One region of the Ruegeria sp. CDSC021 genome, then DNA from elsewhere that is predicted to be linked to it. Evidence: riboswitches for the same ligand, from Rfam matches in the RefSeq annotation. Region 1 holds a riboswitch; the other holds the start of a gene.
The links. A riboswitch is a leader RNA that binds a small molecule or an ion and turns the genes downstream of it on or off. The one in region 1 is predicted to bind cobalamin.

Region 1 (4,209 bases):
TGCGTGCGCGTATTCCGGCGCTTTAGTCGACCTGAACCGTAACCGCAGCACGAACCGGCACGTTATCGACCGAAAGCGGGCTATGGCTGTTGGAATTCAGTGAAACCGAAACCTCGACCTCGCCTTTGGGCAACTGATCAAGATGCATCCAACTGCCGTAAAGCCGGGCGAGCTTTTCTCCGTTGATGTAAACATGCGCGTGCCCTTCGCCTGCCATGTCTGCGGTCGATGCGTTCTGCGGTGCGAAGGTAAAGTTTTTTGGCATGACATGCAGGTTCCAGCCAGACATAGGATCCTGTGTCAGAGCGATGTCCAGTGTAGGTGCATCTGCGCCTGCCGGTAGGTTCAGGGCCGTGGAATGATCGTGGGCCATGGTCTCAGTGTGTGAGGCTCCGTGAAGAGACGGATCAGAATGGTCGTGGCCATCAAATGTGACGCCATTTGCAGCAGCAATTACAAATCCTGCACCGCCGCCAAAGACCAGACCGATCACGAATAGAGCAAGTGAACGGGTCATTGTATTTCCTTGAAAACATAGGGAAACGCGCCAAGTTTACACCCGGCGCGTTCATTCGAAGTGCGATCAGGCCGTTGCTTCGGAAGGTTGCGCTTCTTTCTGCCAGAAATAGCCAGCGAACGCGCCAACCAGAACCCATGCAACCAGACCGATTCCAAAAGCTCGTGCGGCGAACAATGCGCCAATTTCAGTCGGCACAGGGCCGGTGAAAACATCGGGCTCGGGTGCACCGATAAGATGTGGCACCAACAGAAGTACCGCAGCGATCACATAGCTGATCAGGTTACCTCCAAAGGCGATCAACCACATGGCGACAAGGGCTGCTGCAACCGTTGCGAACCACCAGACCTGACGTGCATAGACATCGGCTGCTGCGACACCCGGCACTTCGGGCGCCAGGGTGAAACCTGGTGCAAGGTGGAAGGCGATAAATCCGGCCAACCCCCAAAGAACGCCGGTCCGGCCATCAATCTGATGCCCTTGACCTTCGGCTACCGACATCAGCGCAACCATCACCAGCGCATAGCCGGTATAGGTCAGCATGGTAAAGATGACACTCAGCGCATCACGCGTCAGTTCAGAGAACATGCGCGGCAGCTCGGGATGAGCCGATACGGTCTCGCCCCCGAAATGCACCAGCTCTCCGGATTCATAAAGCTCGGCATGCAACAATACTGGTTGCACAAATACCAACTGCAGCAAGGCGGCAATCAGCCCCGCTGCAGCACCAGCGAACAACGCGCTGGTCAATATACGACTGAACACGGTCTTAGTGGCAGGGGAAGCCGGTCGCGTGACGCACGTCATGCGCTGCATCATGCAGGGCCGCTGCCTGAACGTGACCGGTCAGCGTGATGAGGCCCAGACCCAGAACCACTGCAAACATGACCGGAACAAAGCCTGTACGCGCGGCGGATGCTGTTTTCGTTTGTGTTGCCATTTTGTATTCTCCTCTGCCGCCGCACCCGACGGCCGGTGTTTCGTTTTTGCGCCTGGCAGGTCTCCTGGCTTGCGGGTCGATGCCTCTGTTCGCCTTCCCCCCGGAGAACCGGGAGTGGCTGGTTGAACAGGGGCTCTCCGCTTACAGTCGCGGGGGCGGCTTTGGAGTTGACCACCGAGGCAGTCGCACCAAATTCCCTCTTAGCATCCGGATTTCTCCGGCAGGACCAGACACCCCCATTTAGCCGCTATAGCTGTGGCGGTGCAATCATCATTTGCGACGTATTGTGTCAGATTATGCGCTTTTTCAGCAAATAAATATCCATGATCCAACCATGGTCGGCACGGGCAAGGGCGCGGCGGTCCAGAATCTGCTGCGCAACCTCGGCCAAAGGGCCTTTGATCAGGATTTCCTCTTTCATGCCGACATATGCGCCCCACCAAATGTCCAAGTCTTGCATGTCCAGGTTTTGGAATGAACATTCGCCATCCAGCATCACCGCCACGTTTTCTGCGGTTTCCGGCCATCCTTCGTCCCGGATGCGACGACCAGTTGTTACGATATAGGGCGCGCCCAGTTCGTTGATCGGAATCGCATGGGCCGCCGTCAGCGCTTGCAGCGCTGTGATGCCGGGAATCACCCGTGTTTCTGGCTGAAGGGTCAAACGTGCCGCGATTCGCAGTGAACTGTCATACAGAGACGGATCCCCCCAGATCAGCAGCGCCACATGGCGGGCCTTCGGGTGGGCTGCGATGGCTTCGTGCCAGCGCAATGCAATCGCGTCGTGCCATTCGTCCACTCCGCGTAAATAGCCATCATCGGCACGGCGTTTGGGAATGTCGAAATACGCGATTTGCGGAGGAGTATCCGCGACCTGAGCGATGATCTGCTCGCGCAGCCCTGCCAGATCGGCCTTGTTTTCGCCCTTGCGGGGGATCAGGATCAGGTCCGCCGAACGGATCGCCTGCGCCCCTTGAAATGTCACATGATCCGGGTTGCCGGTGCCAATTCCGATCAGCGTCAGGTCAATCATTTTCGAACTCAGCCAGAGGTCCATACAGGATCAGGGCCGGGGCGGTGCCGATCTCGGTTTCCAACTGCTGCGATAAGGCGCCGATGGTCGAGCGTTGCAGTTTTTGATCGGGGGTCGAGACGGATTCGGCCATCAAAGCAGGTGTATCCAGCGAAAGGCCGTGGGAATGTAAGGCCCCGACCAAGAGGGGAAAGGTGCGCTTGCCCATAAACACGACGGTCGTAGCCTGTGGATCAGCCAGAGCTGCCAGGTTCAGATCTTCGGGCAGTTTGCCGCTGACATCGTGGCCGGTGACGAACTGGACACGCCGCGCGGTCAGTCGCCGGGTCAGCGGAATGCCCGCCGCTGCCGCCGCCGCTACCGCCGAGGGGATGCCGGGGATGATTTCATAGTCGATCCCGGCCTCTTGCAGGGCCACCAGTTCTTCTTCAAGCCGGCCGAACATGCCGCCATCACCGGATTTCAGCCGCACGACATGCTGACCGGTTTGTGCATATTCGACCAACAAGCGGCTGACATGATCCTGCTTGGGTGAGGGGCGCCCGGCGCGTTTGCCGACCCCAACCAGATCGGCATCCTCACGCGCGTGGCTCAGGATCGGGCCGCTGCTGAGGTCGTCAAACAGCACCGCATCAGCTTTCTGCATCCTGTCTACCGCCTTCAGCGTCAGCAATTCCGGGTCGCCGGGGCCTGAACCGATGAAGGACACAAAACCACTCATGCCGAGGCCTCGGCGATCAGATGAAAGAATGTCCCGGTGACATTGTCTCGCACCGATCCGGTTTGCGGGCCTTCCGCGCCTTCGGCGTCGAACACGCGCGCGAGCGGGGCGTCAGGCTGTTCGATGATCGAGGAATAGTGGAACTCATGCCCGCGTAGCGCTGTGCCTTCGGCAAATCCGGCCATTGGGGCCAGTAATTCCGCCTTGCGATAACCCAGGTTGAACTTGCGCTTTTCATAGGAGGTCACAAGGCCCAGAAGGCCCGCCATTTCGTGCCGGGCACCCTCTTTGTCGATCAACGCCTGACCCAGCGCCATGTAGCCCCCGCATTCGCCATGCACAGGTCTTGTCTCGGCATGTTTGCGCAGCCCAGTCTGGAAGGTGTTGGCGGCGGCCAATGTGCCTGCGTGCAACTCGGGATACCCACCCGGCAGCCAGACCAGATCGGCATCCGGGGCAGGGGCTTCATTCGCCAGTGGTGAAAACGGTAGGATTTCTGCACCCGCCGCGCGCCAGCCTTCCAGCAAATGCGGATAGGTGAACGAAAACGCAGCATCCCGGGCCAGTGCGATCCGCTGCGCCGGAGGGCGCGGCAGCACGGCTGACGATGGCCTATCTGGGCTTGAGGAAGCCGCCCGCTTGATCGCCTCCAGATCGACATGTTCACGCAGGAACGCAGCATAGCCGACAATGGCGCTTTCCAGATCGGGATGTTCCACCGCCTGGATCAAACCTAAGTGACGCTCGGGAAGTGTCAGGTCTCCGCGCCGTGGCAGAACGCCCAGAACCGGCAGGCCTGCACGTTCCATACCCAACCGGGTCAGACGCTCGTGGCGCGGGCTGGCGCAGCGGTTCAAAATTACCCCGGCAAAGGGCAGGTCGGGGTTGTACATCCGAAACCCCAGCGCCGTGGCTGCAGCTGATTGCGCCTGACCGCCGACATCCAGAACCAACACCACAGGCCAGCCCATACGCTGCGCGGTTTCCGCGCTAGATCC
Region 2 (4,209 bases), on a different contig from region 1:
GGTAAGAAACCAGCCGCACCCCGTTTTCGACCTCGACCAGAAGTTTCACATCCCGATTGGTGCGGATCAATTCAACCACGTGGTCAAAACTCGGATACCGTGCCAGCGCCGATTGGATATCATGGGCCAGAGCGGCCGACGGCGCGCCGGCGGGGCTGCTAGTTGCGGACACGTAAGAAGATGATGCCGCTGGTACCGGAGCCTGAGAGGGCACGGCCATACCACCGCCCGGACCACCATTCGGAGGCGGTGGCGGGTTGTCCTGCAGGCGCTTGATCAGCTCTTCGGGGCTGGGCAAGTCGGCAACATGGGTCAGGCGGATAACGGCCATTTCAGCAGCCATCATGGCATTTGGCGCGGCCGATACCTCTTCCAGCGCTTTCAGCAACATCTGCCACATCCGGGTCAAAACGCGCATTGGCAGGGCCTCGGCCATTTGCTGACCACGGGCACGTTCATCAGGGGAAACCGTCGGGTCCTCGGCTGCGTCTGGCGTGATCTTCACAACCGAAACCCAGTGCGTGATTTCGGCCAGGTCACGCAGCACGGATAGCGGATCGGCCCCTTCGGCATATTGCCCGCCCAATTCAGTCAGCGCGCTTGCTGCATCCCCTCGCAGGATCATTTCCATCAAGTCCAATACCCGGCCCCGGTCGGCCAGACCCAGCATCGCGCGCACCTGATCGGCGCTGGTTTCACCGGCCCCATGGCTGATTGCCTGATCCAGCAGCGAAGTTGCGTCGCGCGCCGACCCTTCGGCCGCGCGGGTGATCAGCGCCAGGGCATCATCCGCGATCTGTGCCTTCTCAGCCGCTGCGATCTTATTGAGCAGGCCAATCATGTCCTCGGGTTCGATCCGGCGCAGGTCAAATCGTTGGCACCGCGACAGAACAGTCACCGGGACTTTGCGGATTTCGGTCGTGGCAAAGATGAACTTCACATGCGCAGGAGGTTCTTCCAACGTCTTGAGCAGCGCGTTGAACGCGCTGGTCGAAAGCATGTGAACTTCGTCGATGATGTAGATCTTATAGCGCGCACTGGCGGCACGATAGCGCACCGAGTCGATGATTTCGCGAATGTCATTTACGCCGGTGCGGCTGGCGGCGTCCATCTCCATCACATCGACATGGCGGCCTTCCATGATGGCGACGCAATGTTCGCACTGGCCGCAGGGTTCGGTCGTGGGCTTGCCTTGCCCATCAGGACCGATGCAGTTCATGCCCTTGGCGATGATCCGGGCCGTGGTCGTCTTACCGGTGCCGCGGATGCCAGTCATGATGAAGGCTTGCGCAATCCGGTCGGCCTCGAACGCGTTTTTCAGCGTGCGCACCATTGCGTTCTGACCGACGAGGTCAGCAAAAGTTTCCGGGCGGTATTTCCGCGCGAGAACCTGATAGGCGGGGCTGGGCGTGTCGGTCATGTCTGCTCTGTTGGATTCGTGTCAGGTTTGCAGCGTAGAGACCCCCGCCGTCCGCGTCCACCGCGCGCGAAAAGGAATTTCGTTTTGGCAAGTTGCATCAGAGCCGGTAAATCATGAGGGGCCTCAGCCCCATGTGGTGATGCAGGAAAAGGAGCTGTGTTGGAGAGTTTTGCAATTCACCCTCTTGGATTGGGCAAAGGGCAGATCGCTCTGTGCCCACTGCCGGGTGTCACGGGCGATTATGCTGGAGATTTCGCAGTAATCCGAGATTGGGCGCCGGACCTGGTCATCTCGATGACTACTCTGGATGAGTTCCAGCATTCCGGCGGGTTGTCATTCGAGGCGGACCTGCAGTGCGAACGAATTGCCTGGGTCCACCTTCCGGTCTCCGATTTCGGCGCCCCCACGCCTGAGGTTGAGGCGCTTTGGCCGCAAGCCAGCGCCGCCGCCCAACATGTCCTTGCCAGTGGCGGCAAGGTGCTGGTGCATTGCCGCGGTGGGTGCGGTCGCTCGGGGATGGTTGTGATGCGGCTAATGGTGGAATGCGGCGAAGCGCCTGGCCAAGCGCTTCGGCGGTTGCGTGCGGTGCGGCCCTGCGCGGTGGAAACCGACGCGCAAAAGGACTGGGCCGGGTTGCCGGCCCGAACCCTTCCCTGATTCAGGCAGACACTTGATACGGAATACTGTCGCTGCGCGGCGGCAGGGTCGAAACGTCGAGCATCGCACAGGGTGGTTCTGACAGAAAACCAGCGGATTTCTGGATGAACTCCGGCCCGAACATCATGTCGCCATAGGCGTCCAGCTTTTCTGTCGGGGTGTCCGTGCTGGTGCCGCAATAGACCCTGATCTGTTCTGATTGGGCCCGAAAACGGGCCGTGCAGCCTTCGGTGCAATGGGTCAGATCGCTGGTACCTTCGACCTCGAATGTTTTGGATGTCGCAGGCCTTGCCGTCGCCATCGCCTCGGCCATGGCGCGTGCCATTCGGGCAAGGGCGGGGCAGGGTTTCCCGGTCCTCTGACAGACGGTTGCGGTGAATTCATGTGTTTTTGTCTTCCAGATCATAATGCGCCCTCCGCGCGCTGGACGAAGGGTGAGGATCAGGTGTGACAGCGCGCTGACGACCTGCCCGGACACCCCGCCCGAGTTTCGGTTTCGATACGATGGCAGGTCTCCTGACTTGCGGGTCGTCGCTTTGCCGACCTTCCCAGCCCTGGGGCCAGTGGTATTTCGGCATTGCTCACCGCTTACAGTTGCGGGGGCAGTCGCGGAGTTGGCCCTTTCCGGCATCGCCGGGGCAGACCGCACCGTGTTCCCTTTTCATCCCGCCCCAATTCCGGGGCAAGAACCATCACCACATCGCTAGCGGCTATGCAGACCCCGAGTCAAGCCACCTGTTGGGTTCAAACCGGACGTTTGGTCATCTTGATGAAATCTTGACTCTGGTGGCCGAAATCGGGCCGATTGTTGAGTGAACCGAGTAGTTCAGAATTTGTCGGAAGCGCCATGCTTGATACCACGCCCTGCGTCCAGACTAAGGACTTTGACTTTGCCTCATGCTCTGCCAGCCTGTCGGCACGGCTGTATCTGCCTGCAACCGAGCCGAAGATCGCCGTGGTGATTCACAGCGCAACTGCAGTGCCGCGCGAATATTACCAGCATTTTGCCCGTTGGCTGGCCGCCGAACAGGGTATTGCCTGTCTGACCTATGACTACAGCGATTTCGGGCATTCGCTGCGCGACAAACTCAAAACCTCCGAGGTGACCATGGCGGATTGGGCCTTGGTCGACATGCCCGCCGCACGGGCTGAGATGCGCAGGCGGTTCCCGGACGCTTTGCAGTGGAGCATCGGTCATTCCCTTGGCGGCTTGCTGGGGCCGGTGCAGCCAGACATTGATCAGATCGACCGGATGATCTGTGTATGTTCGGGGCTGGTTACTCTGTCCGACCATCCCTGGCCCTATCGCGGGCTGGCGTGGTTGTTCTGGCACGGCCACGGGCGTCTGGCAGTGAATGCACTGGGGTATCTGCCGGGCAAAGCTGTGGGGATCGGTGCCGATTTGCCGGGCCCGGTCTATTGGCAATGGCGCAGCTGGTGCACGGCGCCGCAGAATTATGTGCCGCAGATCGGTGACGCTCTGCCCGAAGCGAGATGGGCGCAATCGAATACGCCGGTGGACCTGTTCGCCTTCGAGGACGACCAGATGGTGCCGCCAGACGCAGCCTGGCGGCTTGCCGATCTGTATGGGCCGAAGGCGCGGCGACATCTGTTGTCTCCGAATGAATTCGGAGCGCCTGAGATCGGTCATATTGGCGCTTTTGCCCGCAGAAACCGGGCGGTTTGGCCCCGGTTGATTGCCTGAAAACGAGGCGCCTTTTTTGTCACGCTTAGTGTCTGCTGCGGGACTTTTTGTCGTGCATGACGGATCGCACCATTTTGCCAAAGGCTTTGTCACGTGCCCGTGACTGCGCGAGGGTCTCGGAATTCCTCTGATCTTCGCGCCGAAGCTTGTGCCAGCGCGCCAGCCGGTCGGGCTCAATCACGCCATTGGCAATCGCCTCCTGCACAGCACAACCGGGTTCGGCCTGGTGCTGGCAATCTGAGAACCGGCACGTTGCAGCCAATTCCAGAAGGTCGGAGAAAACCTCATCCACGCCGTCTTGGGCATCCATCAAACGCAGGGCGCGCATTCCTGGCGTATCAATCAGCCACCCCCCGTTTCGCATCGGGTGAAGCGCACGATGGGTCGTGGTGTGGCGACCCCGTGCGTCATCCTCGCGGATCCCCGC

Region 2: linked by a shared signal. The riboswitch ahead of AC2FGB_RS14180 (hypothetical protein) and the one ahead of AC2FGB_RS00270 (CbtB domain-containing protein) in region 1 are both predicted to bind cobalamin.

What each region holds. Positions count from the first base shown of each region.
Region 1 covers NZ_JBXWOK010000001.1:54,654-58,862, forward strand. Annotated here, with positions in the region: gene AC2FGB_RS00255 (DUF1636 family protein) at 1-26, shown strand, start outside; gene AC2FGB_RS00260 (hypothetical protein) at 23-517, opposite strand; gene AC2FGB_RS00265 (CbtA family protein) at 584-1,282, opposite strand; gene AC2FGB_RS00270 (CbtB domain-containing protein) at 1,287-1,457, opposite strand; cobalamin riboswitch at 1,495-1,703, opposite strand; gene cobF (precorrin-6A synthase (deacetylating)) at 1,747-2,490, opposite strand; gene cobA (uroporphyrinogen-III C-methyltransferase) at 2,483-3,211, opposite strand; gene AC2FGB_RS00285 (cobyrinic acid a,c-diamide synthase CobB) at 3,208-4,209, opposite strand, start outside.
Region 2 covers NZ_JBXWOK010000009.1:48,654-52,862, reverse strand. Annotated here, with positions in the region: gene AC2FGB_RS14190 (DNA polymerase III subunit gamma/tau) at 1-1,420, opposite strand, end outside; gene AC2FGB_RS14185 (protein-tyrosine phosphatase family protein) at 1,577-2,077, shown strand; gene AC2FGB_RS14180 (hypothetical protein) at 2,079-2,483, opposite strand; cobalamin riboswitch at 2,567-2,786, opposite strand; gene AC2FGB_RS14175 (alpha/beta hydrolase family protein) at 2,925-3,782, shown strand; gene rsgA (ribosome small subunit-dependent GTPase A) at 3,808-4,209, opposite strand, start outside.